DNA from 3 places in the Pantoea sp. CCBC3-3-1 genome. Region 1 is predicted to be linked to each of the others. Evidence: predicted binding sites of a transcription regulator. Region 1 holds the regulator's gene; each other region holds the start of a gene.
The links. The regulator PurR, encoded in region 1, represses purine synthesis genes. The targets are predictions, from matches to a motif close to CANGCAAACGTTTGCNTG.
Positions count from the first base shown of each region.

Region 1 (4,756 bases):
AGCGATGGCTGGCTGGAGAAAGACGAAACGCTGCATTTCCACGTCGAGCCGTTCGAAGGTTCCGTTCTGCAACCTGAAGCGCTGGCATTTAACGGTATTGACCCGTCGAATCCGTTGCGTGGTGCAGTCAGCGAATACGAAGCCCTACACGCTATTTTTAAACTGGTACGTAAAGGGATTAAAGATCAGGGATGTAACCGCGCAATCATGGTGGCGCACAATGCCACTTTCGATCTGAACTTTATGAACGCAGCAGCGGAGCGTGCCGCGCTGAAACGTAACCCGTTCCATCCTTTCGTCACCTTTGATACCGCCGCGCTAAGCGGATTGGTACTGGGACAGACGGTGCTGGCAAAAGCCTGTACCGCAGCCGGTATGCCTTTTGACAGCGCTCAGGCGCATTCAGCCCTGTACGATACGGTGCAGACGGCCGATCTGTTTTGCGAGCTGGTTAACCGCTGGAAACGCCTTGGCGGCTGGCCGTTGCCACAGGCCGAATAACTGACATAAAAAAGGGCGGGAAAGCAATTTCCCGCCCTTTTCTTTACTGATGAACTTATTCAGCCGCGTCAGAAGGATGCTTTTGCGCGGTTTCTTTGATCAGCTGCTGCAGTTCGCCACGCTGATACATTTCGATGATGATGTCGCAGCCGCCAACCAGTTCGCCATCAACCCACAGCTGCGGGAAGGTTGGCCAGTTAGCGTATTTCGGTAGCTCGGCGCGAATTTCAGGATTTTGCAGGATATCCACGTAAGCAAAACGCTCGCCACAGGCAGAAAGCGCCTGAACGGCCTGTGCGGAGAAGCCGCAGCTTGGCAGTTTTGGTGAACCTTTCATGTACAGCAGAATCGGGTTTTCTGCTATCTGGCGCTCAATTTTTTCAATCGTACTCATAAATGGCTTCCTTTAAGAACTACATGTCTGTTAATTGTAGCGAGTCTGGCCCGTTGATGAAAACGTCATTTTCAGCAGGGTTTTACAGCTAACAAGGCGATGGCCTGCGTTAAAATACCATTTCCCAGCCATCTGGTGTGCTGACTTTAGAAAAAAACCGCGCGAAACTGCGCAGATAAGCAGCTGATTCGGCTAATTTTTACAGCTTTTACGTGTTATGTATTCTTGAAACAAAAAAGCCTAACCCTTTGGTAATGAGTTCGATTAGAATTGTCCGAGCTGTCTGCCCTGGCGCAGATATCCCTAATTATCCAGGCTCTGGCCGCTGGCGGGAGCACAAACTGTTAATGGTAACGATGCGTTCACTCATTACGCTTATCATGCTGGCCTTTGCGCAACTGTTCCTGAATATGGCACACGCATCGCCCCATGCTCCCGTCAATGCCAGCCACCATAAAGTGGACAGCAACACGGCGGCACGTGAAGACGATCGTCGCAAACGCCGCCCGGTAAAATCAACCGGCACGAAAAAAGTCAAAGAAGTCACCGCTAAAAAAGCCCGAACGCCCATCCTGAAGAAGTATAAATTTAAAAAGAAAACCGTTCAGACCGCTGCGCTTCCGCCTAAAAAACGCTATGGCCGTCACTCACGCCACCCGGAAGCGGCTGAATCGCTGACGGAAAATTCTGCTACAGCGCCCCTTAAGCTCAGCAAAGCGCACCGTGTTCGCTATCAGAAAGCGCGCGAAACCGCGATGAGCAAACTCATGGGCCAGCTCGGCAAACCTTACCAGTGGGGGGGGACATCGCCTAAAACCGGCTTCGACTGTAGCGGTCTGGTCTGGTATGCCTATAAAGATTTGGTGAAATTTAAAATTCCACGCACCGCTAATGAGATGTTCCATCTGCGTGACGCGGCGTCGATCAAACGCGATGAGCTGGAGAAAGGCGATCTGGTGTTCTTCCAGATTAACGGACGCGGAACCGCCGATCATGTTGGCGTTTACCTGGGGAATGGCAAATTTATTCAGTCACCGCGTACCGGCAAAGATATTCAGGTTACCGCCTTGAGCGAAGATTACTGGCAGCGTCACTACGTTGGCGCTCGTCGGGTAATGACGCCGAAAACCATTCGCTAACCGAGCCCGACGGGTTATACAAAGCATTAACACAGGCAAAGATTTTCCCCGTCGGGCCGTAAAAATCTCGTTTTCTCGCCCCAGCCTTGTTAGAATCCTTTTTTTGTTGCGCAACACGCCAGGAGGCCAGATTTTATCGGGCTCCGCGGCAGGCTTTTACCGCCTTTTTTTCCTTCCTGACGTATCCGGACCACAAAAAAAACGCCAACCAACGTCAGGTTTCTTTGTTACCAGGCAAACGTTTAACAAGATGCTTATCAGCAAGTTGCGATAGGCGCAGGAGTAGCTATTTCATGGCAACCATTAAAGATGTGGCTAAACGCGCCGGTGTCTCCACCACCACCGTGTCCCACGTCATCAATAAAACCCGCTTCGTCGCTGAAGAGACACGAGAAGCCGTCTGGGCTGCAATCAAAGCATTGCATTATTCCCCCAGCGCCGTGGCCCGTAGCCTGAAGGTGAACAATACCCGGACGATTGGCCTGCTTGCCACGTCCAGCGAAGCGCCCTATTTTGCCGAAATTATTGAAGCGGTGGAAAACAGCTGTTTTGCCAAAGGCTATACCCTGATCCTGGGTAATGCGCATAACGATTTGCAAAAACAGCAGGCCTACTTGTCAATGATGGCGCAGAAACGCGTCGATGGCCTGCTGGTGATGTGCTCGGAATATCCCGATGAGCTGATTCAGATGCTGGAAGATCATCGTAATATCCCTATGGTGGTGATGGACTGGGGCGAATCACGGGGTGATTTTACCGACACCGTGCTGGACAACGCGTTTGAAGGCGGCTATCTGGCTGGGCGCTATCTGATTGACCGGGGCCATCGCGATATTGGTGCCATTCCAGGCCAGCTGGAGCGCAACACCGGCGGCGGCCGCCATGCCGGTTTTCTGAAAGCGCTGGCAGAAGCGGGCATCACCCTGCGTGAGGAGTGGCTGGTGCAGGGCGATTTCGAGCCGGAATCCGGCTATCGTGCGATGCAGCAAATTCTTGCGCAAAAGCAGCGTCCTACCGCCGTATTCTGCGGCGGCGATATTATGGCTATGGGCGCAATTTGCGCAGCAGATGAGATGGGACTGCGTGTCCCGCAGGATATTTCGGTGATCGGTTATGACAACGTGCGCAACTCACGCTACTTTGCGCCTGCGCTAACCACCGTGCATCAGCCTAAAGAGCGACTGGGTGCAACCGCATTCAATATGCTGCTTGACCGCATCACCAGCAAGCGCGAAGAGCCCCAGACCATCGAAGTTCATCCAACGCTGATCGAGCGTCGCTCGGTCGCTGACGGCCCGTTTATGGATTACCGTCGCTAAGATTTTAGCCGGTTATCTGCTTTAATGCAGATAACCGGCGTTTCATTCTCACTCCGCCCGCTTACTCTTCCCGCAACCATTCGCTGTTCAGCGTTTCCGTTTCGCCGAGATAGTCCAGCAGCCAGCTCAGCGCCGGTGATGCCTGTTGTTCCGACCAGCTGACGCAGCAGGGGCTGTCAGGAAAAGCAGGATCCAGGGTAATTTCGCGTAGCGTGCCGTTGCGCAACAAAGGCTGAGCCAGATGGCCCGGCACCATGCCAACACACAGTCCCGCCAGCAAGCAGTCAAACGCACTCTGCCAGTCCGGCACCACCAGCCGTCGCTGGTTATCCAGCGTCCAGGTCGTCCTTTTGGGTAGCGCCCTTGAGGTATCTTCCAGCAACAGCGAAGGCCATTCGCGAATCGCGTCCTCGCTGACGTGTTCCAGCCGTTGCGCAAGCGGATGCGCGGCCTGTACCACACATCGCCAGTTCAACGCGCCCATATTGCGAAACGCAAAGCGACCGCCAACGGGTATCGCCTGGGTAGCGCCAATGGCCACGTCTACCCGACCATCTGCCAGCGCATCCCAGACGCCGTTAAAAACCTCATGCGCAAGATGCAGCTCCATATCGGGAAAGTGGCGATAAAAATCGACCACCAGCTGACGGGTTCGCTCGGCTTTAACAATGCGATCGACAGCAATATTCAGCTGACCACGCCAGCCGTTAGCGACCTGCTGGCACTGGCGGCGAGTGGCAAGCATTTTTTTGATGACAAGACGACCTTCCTGAATAAACACCCTACCCGCATCGGTTAGGGCGACATCACGGTGTCGTCTTTCAAACAGCGGAACCGCCAGCCACTCTTCCAGCTGACGGATGGTATAGCTGATAGCCGACGGAACACGGTGCAGTTCAGCCGCGGCGGCCGTAAAGCTGCCGGTTCGCGCAACCGCATCGACCACTTCAAGTGAATGTTCAGACCACATTTTCTGCCTGCAATATTTTTGAACGCAAGAAACAAATAATACCGTTTCACAACCCCTTTGGCACTCAATTAGACTCCTGCCTCTTTGGTAATAACGGATACAGAGCAAAAAATGCCTTCGAAAGGATTTATTATTTACCTGGCGCTGCTGAGCGTGGCAGGTTTTCTCGCGACCGATATGTACTTACCCGCGTTTGGTGCAATGCAGCAAGACCTGCAAACTCAGCCGGGTGCAATTAGTGCCAGCCTGAGCATATTTTTGGCGGGTTTTGCGCTGGCACAGCTTATCTGGGGCCCGCTTTCAGACCGAATTGGCCGTAAACCTGTGCTGCTGATGGGATTGTCGCTTTTCGCCGTAAGCTGCCTGGCGATGTGGTGGGTTGAATCTGCTACCGTGCTGCTGGTATTACGCTTTTTGCAAGCCGTAGGCATTT
Region 1 covers NZ_CP034363.1:2,002,693-2,007,448, reverse strand. The annotation lists gene rnt (ribonuclease T) at 1-501, shown strand, start outside; gene EHV07_RS09585 (Grx4 family monothiol glutaredoxin) at 557-895, opposite strand; gene EHV07_RS09580 (C40 family peptidase) at 1,252-2,034, shown strand; gene purR (HTH-type transcriptional repressor PurR) at 2,328-3,353, shown strand; gene punR (DNA-binding transcriptional activator PunR) at 3,415-4,323, opposite strand; gene punC (purine nucleoside transporter PunC) at 4,435-4,756, shown strand, end outside.

Region 2 (4,756 bases), 1.7 Mb from region 1:
GCGTTGGGCGACTGGTGTTTGGGGCTAATGATGAGAAAACCGGCGCGGCAGGGTCGTTGCTCGATGTATTACGGCATCCTGGTATGAATCATCAGGTTAAAATCGAGCAGGGGATTTTAGCTGGGGAGTGTGCTGCGATGCTCAGCGATTTTTTCCGCCATCGCCGGGCAGAAAAAAAAGCCTTGCGCGACAGGCTGCGGGCGGAATCGCAGAAAAGCGATTAAAGCAGTCGCTGAGTTTCAGCGCCGTCTTTAAAAATGGTGCAGGCACAGGGAACATGGCCCGACGTAAAGACGCAAAAAGCGGCGTCCATGCCAGCTCGGCCCGCGACGTCCCTGTCGCGGGACGCTTTACTTACGTGCCATGTTCCCCGTGCTTCAAACTTTCCGGTCGTCTGGGATACGAAACCCCAGTGTCCTCGATCAGTTTAGCGCCACCAACGGATCGACCGTCGGGTAGCCTTTCCCCAATTCGGCTTCCATGGCAGCCTTCTGCGCCAGCTTGCTTTCCTGATCCTGCAAATATCCCACCAGGCTGAGCTGATAAATACGAATATTTTCCACGTAATTATACGCTTCCTGCCCGCGAGCATAGCCATACGTCGTCAGGCTGTAATAACGCTTCTGGCTTAACATCGGCAGGCGCTGCTTCACATCGGCCCAGCTGTCCGGATTTCCCTTCTGTTTTTCCGTCAGCCGACGGGCATCCAGCATATGCGCATAGCCCATATTATAAGCGGCGAGCGCGAACCAGATACGCTCATCATCCGGTATTGTTGGCGGAACTTTCTCCATCATCCGCACCAGATACTCGCTGCCGCCACGAATACTCTGCTCCGGATCGGTTCGGTCGCTCACCTGCAGGCTTTCCGCAGTATTACGGGTTAACATCATCATGCCGCGTACGCCGGTCGGCGAGGTGGCCTGAGGATTCCAGTGCGATTCCTGCCAGGCAATCGCTGCCAGTAAGCGCCAGTCAATCGCACGGGCATATTTTTCAAACAGCGGACGCAGGTTCGGCAACGTATCGTCGATCGCTCGCAGGAAAGTGCGGGTATCAACGTAATCAAAAGTGCCAACATGGCCCAGATATTTTTCGTCCAGCCGCGCCATCGCGCCTTCTTCGCCCATTTGATTGAAATAATCCAGCAGGGCCGCATTCAGGCTGTCGTCGTCGTCGCGCCGCATATACCAGGTAATCGGCTCTTCTTCAGTGATATCGAACGCCACCGCCAGCTGCGGATGGATCCGCTGTAGCAGCGCAATCGACACGGAATCACCCACGGTATAATCCAGCTTGCCGTCGGCCACCGCTTCCAGCAGCGCATTAGGACTCTGATCGGTTGAAATTGCCCAGTCGAGATCCGGATACTGATTTTGCTTAATATCCCGCAGCGTTGAGGCAAACGCGGAATCGGAAGCGACGGTCAGCCTTCCTTTTAATGCGCCCAGATTTGGCGGACGAGGCTTGCCCATCCGGTAAACCAGCTGCTGGGAAACGGAATAGTAAGTCGGGCCGGTGCGAAAACGCGCCAGCCGGTCGTTGTTATAAATCAGCCCGGCCGCCAGCACGTCAGCTTTGTCATCTTCCAGATCGTCAAACAGCTCGCTCAGGTTCTGACGGACGGTAATTTGCAGCTTAACGCCAAGGTAATCGGCGAAGCGCTTCGCCAGCTCGTAATCCATACCGGCCGGCGCTTTATTAACTGTGTAGTAAGTCAGCGGAGAGTTCAGGGTACTTACGCGCAGTACTCCCCGCGATTTTATCTGTTCAATCTGGTTTTGCCCGCCACCGTACCACGGGATCGACGGCCACAGCGCCAGCGCGAGCAGCACGGTGACCAACCCGATAAACAGATAATTAATTTTCAGGCGTTTCAAATGGTTATCTCTCGAGTGCTCTCAGGTTTCTGTCTGTATCGGCAGTATTGGTTGTCTTTAATGGATCCTGAGCGTGGGGCATTTTGCGCAACTCGGTGGCCCTGCGCAACTGAATTCATCGGGAATTGTGCGTTTTTCAGGCAATTCCTTTCTCCGATTAATTCTGCGCAAACGGTTTCGTAACGGGCGGGGATTCTCTATAATAGCGCCCGTTTTCCCTGTTGCGCCCCAAAGAAGCGTCGCCCGGCGCTCTGACGAGAGATCTTTAATGATGGAAATTCTGCGTGGTTCGCCCGCTCTGTCGGCATTTCGTGTTACTAAATTGCTGGCCCGCTTTCAGGACGCTCACCTGCCGGTGAGTGACATTTACGCTGAGTACGTCCATTTCGCCGATGTCAGCGCGCCACTTAACGGTGATGAAAAAGCCCGTTTGCAGCGCCTGCTTAAATACGGCCCTTCTCTCGCCGAACATATCCCGGAAGGTCGCCTGCTGCTGGTGACGCCGCGGCCTGGTACGATTTCTCCGTGGTCCTCTAAAGCCACTGATATTGCGCACAATTGCGATCTGCCTCAGGTATTGCGCCTGGAACGTGGTCTGGCTTTCTATGTAAAAGCGCCTCAGCTCACAGAAACGCAGTGGTCGCAGCTGGCCGCATTGTTGCACGACCGCATGATGGAAGTGGTACTTAGCGAGCTGTCTCAGGCTGAACAGCTGTTTGCCCACCACGAACCTGCACCGCTGAACAGCGTAGATATCTTAGGCGAAGGCCGTGTGGCGCTGGAGCAGGCCAACCGCAAGCTGGGCCTGGCGCTGGCGGAAGATGAAATCGACTATCTGCTGGCCGCTTTTGAAAAGCTGGGGCGCAACCCGAACGATATCGAACTGTACATGTTTGCTCAGGCCAACTCTGAGCACTGCCGTCATAAAATCTTTAACGCCGACTGGATTATCGATGGCGAACAGCAACCTAAATCGCTGTTCAAAATGATTAAAAATACCTTCGAGAAGACCCCGGATCACGTGCTGTCTGCTTATAAAGACAACGCTGCGGTAATGGAAGGTTCTCAGGTTGGCCGCTTCTATGCGGATACGCAGAATAAGTACGACTTCCACCAGGAAGATACGCACATTCTGATGAAGGTCGAAACGCACAACCATCCAACGGCGATTTCGCCGTGGCCAGGTGCGGCGACCGGCTCCGGCGGTGAAATTCGTGATGAAGGCGCAACCGGTCGCGGTGCTAAGCCAAAAGCGGGCCTGGTCGGTTTTTCCGTCTCTAACCTGCGTATTCCTGGTTTTGAACAGCCGTGGGAAGAAGATTTCGGCAAACCCGATCGCATCGTCACCGCGCTGGACATCATGACCGAAGGCCCGCTGGGCGGCGCGGCGTTTAACAATGAGTTTGGCCGTCCGGCGCTGAATGGCTACTTCCGTACCTATGAAGAGCAGGTGAACAGCCACAACGGCGTTGAGCTGCGCGGCTATCATAAGCCAATCATGCTGGCCGGCGGCATCGGCAACATTCGCGCTGACCACGTGCAGAAAGGTGAAATCACCGTTGGCGCCAAACTGATTGTACTTGGTGGCCCGGCGATGAATATCGGCCTGGGCGGCGGTGCTGCTTCTTCCATGGCTTCCGGCCAGTCTGACGCCGATCTGGATTTTGCTTCCGTACAGCGCGATAACCCGGAAATGGAACGTCGCTGTCAGGAAGTGATTGACCGCTGCTGGCAGCTGGGCCAGGACAACCCCATTCTGTTTATTCATGACGTAGGCGCAGGCGGCCTGTCAAACGCAATGCCGGAGCTGGTCAGCGATGGCGAGCGCGGCGGCCGTTTCAACCTGCGCGACATCCTCAGCGATGAGCCAGGCATGAGCCCGCTGGAAGTCTGGTGTAACGAGTCTCAGGAACGTTACGTGATGGCTGTAGCGCCAGAGAAGCTGGCGCTGTTTGCCGAGCTTTGCGAGCGTGAACGTGCGCCGTTCGCCGTCATTGGTGAAGCGACCGAAGAAATGCACCTGTCGCTGGACGACAGCCATTTCGACAACAAACCAATTGATATGCCGCTCGACGTGCTGCTGGGTAAAACGCCAAAAATGACGCGTGACGTTAGCAGCCTGAAAGCGCAGGGCGAGCCGCTGGCGCGCGAAGGCATTACCGTGGCCGATGCGGTGCATCGCGTATTGCATCTGCCCTCCGTGGCGGAAAAAACCTTCCTGATCACCATTGGCGACCGCTCGGTCACCGGCATGGTCGCGCGTGACCAGATGGTTGGCCCGTGGCAAATCCCGGTAGCTAACTGTGCGGTGACCACTGCCAGCCTGGACAGCTACTACGGTGAAGCGATGTCGCTGGGCGAACGTGCGCCGGTAGCGTTGCTGGATTTCGCGGCTTCTGGCCGACTGGCGGTTGGCGAAGCGATTACCAATATTGCCGCGACGCAAATTGGCTCGCTGAAGCGCATTAAGCTTTCTGCTAACTGGATGGCGGCGGCAGGGCACCCGGGTGAAGATGCCGGCTTGTACGAAGCGGTAAAAGCGGTGGGTGAAGAACTTTGTCCGGCGCTGGGCATCACCATTCCGGTGGGTAAAGACTCTATGTCGATGAAAACCCGCTGGCAGCACGGCACCGAACAGCGCGAGATGACTTCTCCGCTGTCGCTGGTGATTACTGCTTTTGCTCGCGTAGAAGACGTTCGTCGTACCGTTACGCCACAGCTGCAAACCCAGGAAGATAATGCGCTGCTGCTGATCGATCTTGGTAAAGGCGTTAACGCGCTGGGCGCAACGGCACTGTCCCAGGTTTATCGTCAGTTAGGCGACGAACCTGCCGATGTTCGTGATGCACAGCAGCTGTCCGGTTTCTTCAACGCCA
Region 2 covers NZ_CP034363.1:3,680,497-3,685,252, reverse strand. The annotation lists gene tadA (tRNA adenosine(34) deaminase TadA) at 1-224, shown strand, start outside; gene mltF (membrane-bound lytic murein transglycosylase MltF) at 423-1,880, opposite strand; gene purL (phosphoribosylformylglycinamidine synthase) at 2,149-4,756, shown strand, end outside.
Region 2: a site for PurR is predicted at 2,045-2,062, ahead of purL (phosphoribosylformylglycinamidine synthase). Genes of this name have one in related genera too.

Region 3 (4,756 bases), 1.6 Mb from region 1:
GCCTTCCCGTGACCAGAAATAGAAATAGCTGCCGTGCTCCTGTTGCAGCGCACTTTGCAGCGCAGCAATCAGCGACGGATTTTCCCCTGGCCAGAAGCTGGCGAAGGTTTCATCGTCGGGCAAGTAGAGTGGCAAAGAGAGCTGTGCCGGCGTATTCAGAAGCACCTCAGTATCGATCGGGCAAAATCCGGCTGAAGTTTATCACAACTCTGCAAGGATTATGAAACGGGCAGCCGCAGCTGCCCGAAACTTAATCGCGATCTTCAGGCTCGAGGATCACCTCTTCCGGGCGGATCAGGCTAATGACTTTAAAAATCAGGCTCAGCGCGATACCCACGATAGTCGCCAGCGCCATGCCTTTCAGTTCGGCCGCGCCGATATGAACCGTGGCGCCGCTGACGCCAATTATCAGGATCACCGAGGTCAGGATCAGGTTTTGCGCCTTGTTGTAATCGACTTTCGATTCGATCAGCACGCGGATCCCTGAAGCGCCAATCACGCCATAAAGCAGCAGCGATACGCCGCCCATCACCGGCACCGGCACCGCCTGAATTGCCGCAGCCAGCTTGCCGACGCACGACAGCAAAACGGCCAGAATGGCCGCGCCACCAATCACCCAGGTACTGTAAACACGGGTGATTGCCATTACGCCGATGTTTTCGCCATAGGTAGTATTTGGCGTGGAGCCGAAAAAGCCTGAAAATACGGTAGAAATGCCGTTAGCAAACATCGAACGGTGCAGACCCGGATCTTTTAGCAGGTCTTTTTTAACAATATTTGCCGTCACCACCAGATGGCCAACATGCTCGGCAATCACCACCAGCGCGGCAGGTAAAATTGTCAGCATGGCCGCCCATTCGAAGCGCGGCGTATAAAAGGTCGGTAAGGCAAACCAGGGCGCGGCTTCAACCGTCGACCAGTTGACGATCCCCATGAAGTAAGAGAGCGCATACCCCACCAACACCCCGACCAAAATGGGAATAATGGCCAGGAAGCCGCGAAACAGCACCGAGCCAAATACCGTTACCGCCAGCGTCACCATGGAAATCAGGATCGTTTTACCGTCGACGGACGCGCCGTTTGCCGGCAGCAGCCCGGCCATATTCGCCGCCACGCCAGCCAGCTCCAGACCAATGACGGCCACAATGGCACCCATTGCCGCAGGTGGAAACATCACGTCCAGCCAGCCAGTACCGGCTTTTTTAACAATCAGCGCCACCAGGCAGAACAGCACGCCGCACAAAATAAAGCCACCCAGCGCCACTTCATAACCCAGCGGCAACAGCAGCAGTACCGGTGAGATAAAAGCAAAGCTCGATCCCAGATAAGCGGGGATTTTTCCTTTACAGATAAATAAATACAGCAGCGTGCCGAGGCCGTTAAACAGCAGCACCGTCGCCGGGTTAATATGGAAAAGGATAGGAACCAGCACCGTCGCGCCAAACATGGCGAACAGATGCTGGAAGCTGAGTGGAATAGTTTGCAGCAGCGGTGGCCGCTCGCTTACGCCTATCGCGCGACGCGTCATAGTAATACCCTTTTTCAGACAATAAAAAACCGACTCTCTGGTCGGCTTAACGCTTATTTCGTACCGAAGATCTTATCGCCTGCGTCGCCGAGGCCAGGAATGATATATCCTTTTTCGTTCAGCCCCTGATCGACTGATGCGGTGTACAGCTCAACGTCCGGGTGCGCTTTTTCCAGGGCGGCAATCCCTTCCGGCGCGGCAACCAGCACCAGCACTTTGATGCTGCTACAGCCCGCTTTTTTCAGCAGATCGATAGTGGCGATCATCGACCCCCCGGTCGCCAGCATCGGGTCAACGACCAGCGCCATGCGTTCTTCAATGTTTGAAACCAGCTTCTGGAAATACGGCACGGGCTCCAGCGTTTCTTCATCACGGTAAACGCCGACGACGCTGATACGAGCGCTTGGCACGTGCTCCAGCACGCCTTCCATCATACCCAGACCGGCACGCAGGATGGGTACGACGGTAATTTTCTTACCTTTGATCTGATCGATTTCCACCGGGCCATTCCAGCCCTCAATGGTCACTTTTTCCGTTTCTAAATCCGAGGTCGCCTCGTAAGTCAGCAGGCTACCTACTTCTGAAGCCAGCTCACGAAAGCGTTTAGTACTGACATCCTGCTCACGCATCAGACCCAGTTTATGTTTGACCAATGGGTGTTTAACTTCCACGATCTTCATTGTTGTTCTCCCGGAAAATATTGCTAAAAAAAAATCGCGGGATTATAGCGCCATTCCGGCGCTGCAACCTACCATTTAATCCAGGTTTTAAAACATCACACACGCTCCTGTAAGAATTGGCTAAAATTTAGCTATCCGCAATGTCACGGAAGATGAGGCTCGCAAACGTTTGCCTGCGCTGTTAGAATTGCCGCGCTTTATTTTCCAACCACCAACCGCAAACCGCGTGGGGATTTCGCAGTGACCGACAAAACCTCTCTCAGCTATAAAGACGCCGGCGTAGATATCGATGCTGGTAATGCTTTAGTCGATCGTATTAAAGGCGTGGTGAAAAAGACGCGTCGCCCGGAAGTGATGGGTGGACTGGGCGGTTTCGGTGCGCTTTGTGCGCTGCCGCAAAAATACCGTGAGCCCGTTCTGGTTTCCGGCACTGACGGCGTCGGCACCAAGCTGCGTCTGGCGATGGACCTGAAACGCCACGATACTATCGGTATCGATCTGGTCGCGATGTGCGTGAATGATTTGGTGGTACAGGGCGCCGAGCCGCTGTTCTTCCTTGACTATTATGCGACGGGCAAGCTGGACGTGGACACCGCTGCCAGCGTGATCACCGGCATCGCCGAAGGCTGTTCCCAGTCCGGCTGTGCGCTGGTGGGCGGCGAAACCGCTGAAATGCCAGGCATGTACCACGGTGAAGATTACGACGTGGCAGGCTTCTGCGTCGGCGTGGTGGAAAAATCAGAAATTATTGACGGCAGCAAAGTACAGGATGGCGACGTGCTGATCGCGCTGGGCTCCAGCGGGCCACACTCCAACGGCTACTCGCTGGTACGTAAAATTCTGGAAGTCAGCAAAACCGATCCTGAAGCGACCCAGCTTGAGGGCAAATCGCTGGCCGATCACCTGCTGGCACCCACCCGCATCTATGTGAAGAACATCCTGAGCCTGATTGAACAGGTTGATGTGCATGCCATCGCGCACCTGACCGGCGGCGGCTTCTGGGAAAACATCCCTCGCGTGCTGCCAGATAACACCCAGGCAGTTCTGGATGAAAAAAGCTGGGAATGGCCAGCGGTGTTTGGCTGGATGCAGGAAGCGGGCAACGTTAGCCGTTTTGAAATGTACCGCACCTTTAACTGCGGCGTCGGCATGCTGATTGCGCTGAGCGCAAGCGAAGCGGATAAAGCGGTTGAGCTGATGACCGCAGCCGGTGAGAAAGCCTGGAAGATTGGCGTGATCAAAGCGTCAGATTCCGAAGAGCGGGTGGTTATCAACGCATGAAAAGGCTGGTAGTGCTTATTTCTGGTCAGGGGAGCAATCTCCAGGCCATTCTGGAAGCCTGCCAGCAGCAGCGGATCCACGGCAGCGTCGCTGCCGTATTCAGCAATAAGGCCGAGGCTTACGGGCTGACGCGTGCGCGTGAAGCGGGTGTCGCTGCTCACGCGCTCAGCGCGGCTGATTTTGCCGATCGCGAAGCATTCGACCGTCAGCTGATGCTGGAAATCGATGCTTATGCGCCCGATCTGGTGGTGCTGGCGGGCTATATGCGTATTCTCAGCCCGGCATTTGTTGCTCGCTACGCGGGTCGGATGCTCAATATCCACCCTTCCCTGCTGCCCAAATACCCCGGTTTACATACTCATCGTCAGGCCATTGAAAACGGCGATGACGAGCATGGCACTTCCGTGCATTTTGTTACTGAGCAGCTGGACGGCGGCCCGGTGATCCTTCAGGCGAAAGTTCCAATCTTTGCCGGTGATACCGAAGAGGATGTGACGGAGCGCGTGCAGCATCAGGAACATGCTATCTATCCGCTGGTTGTTAGCTGGTATCTGGAAGGAAGAGTAGTGATGCGCGACGGTGCTGCCTGGCTGGACGGTAAAGAATTACCGCCGGAAGGCCATGCTTACGACTGAACCGGCTAAAAAACGGTTGAGGCGGTTGAGATAGTGCTCGCGTGAGGAGCATGTTTTTTTGCAGGCCATGAATTTGTTCAGAGCATCAGGAATACGGTACGGTAATAACGCCGCCCGGGCCATAGACGGCCCGGGCGGCGCTGTCAGGAAGGCGCTTTTTGTGCCTTTATGCACGGCCCGTGTTCCTGACGCCTGCACGGTGCAACAGGCCACTTTTTCCCTTCAGCCAAAACGTTCGATTCAGCCATAGCGCCCGGTAATATAATCTTCCGTACGCCGCTGCCGTGGCGTGGTAAATATCTTATCCGTCTCGCCAAACTCCACCACGCTGCCCTGATGCATAAACGCGGTAAAATCCGATACGCGTGCCGCCTGCTGCATATTGTGTGTAACCAAAACCAGCGTAAAATGCTGTTTAAGCGTGCTCATCAACTCTTCAATGACCAGCGTACTGATGGGATCCAGGGCGGATGTCGGCTCATCCAGCAGTAAAATTTCAGGTTCGATGGCTATCGCTCTGGCAATCACCAGCCGCTGCTGCTGTCCGCTGGAAAGCGTTAGCGCATTCTGCCAGAGATTGTTTTTAACTTCGCTCCACAGCGCCGCTGCGCGTAAAGCTCGCTCAACCGCTT
Region 3 covers NZ_CP034363.1:3,623,255-3,628,010, forward strand. The annotation lists gene hda (DnaA inactivator Hda) at 1-159, opposite strand, end outside; gene uraA (uracil permease) at 251-1,528, opposite strand; gene upp (uracil phosphoribosyltransferase) at 1,582-2,208, opposite strand; gene purM (phosphoribosylformylglycinamidine cyclo-ligase) at 2,449-3,489, shown strand; gene purN (phosphoribosylglycinamide formyltransferase) at 3,486-4,124, shown strand; gene pstB (phosphate ABC transporter ATP-binding protein PstB) at 4,365-4,756, opposite strand, start outside.
Region 3: a site for PurR is predicted at 2,367-2,384, ahead of purM (phosphoribosylformylglycinamidine cyclo-ligase). Genes of this name have one in related genera too.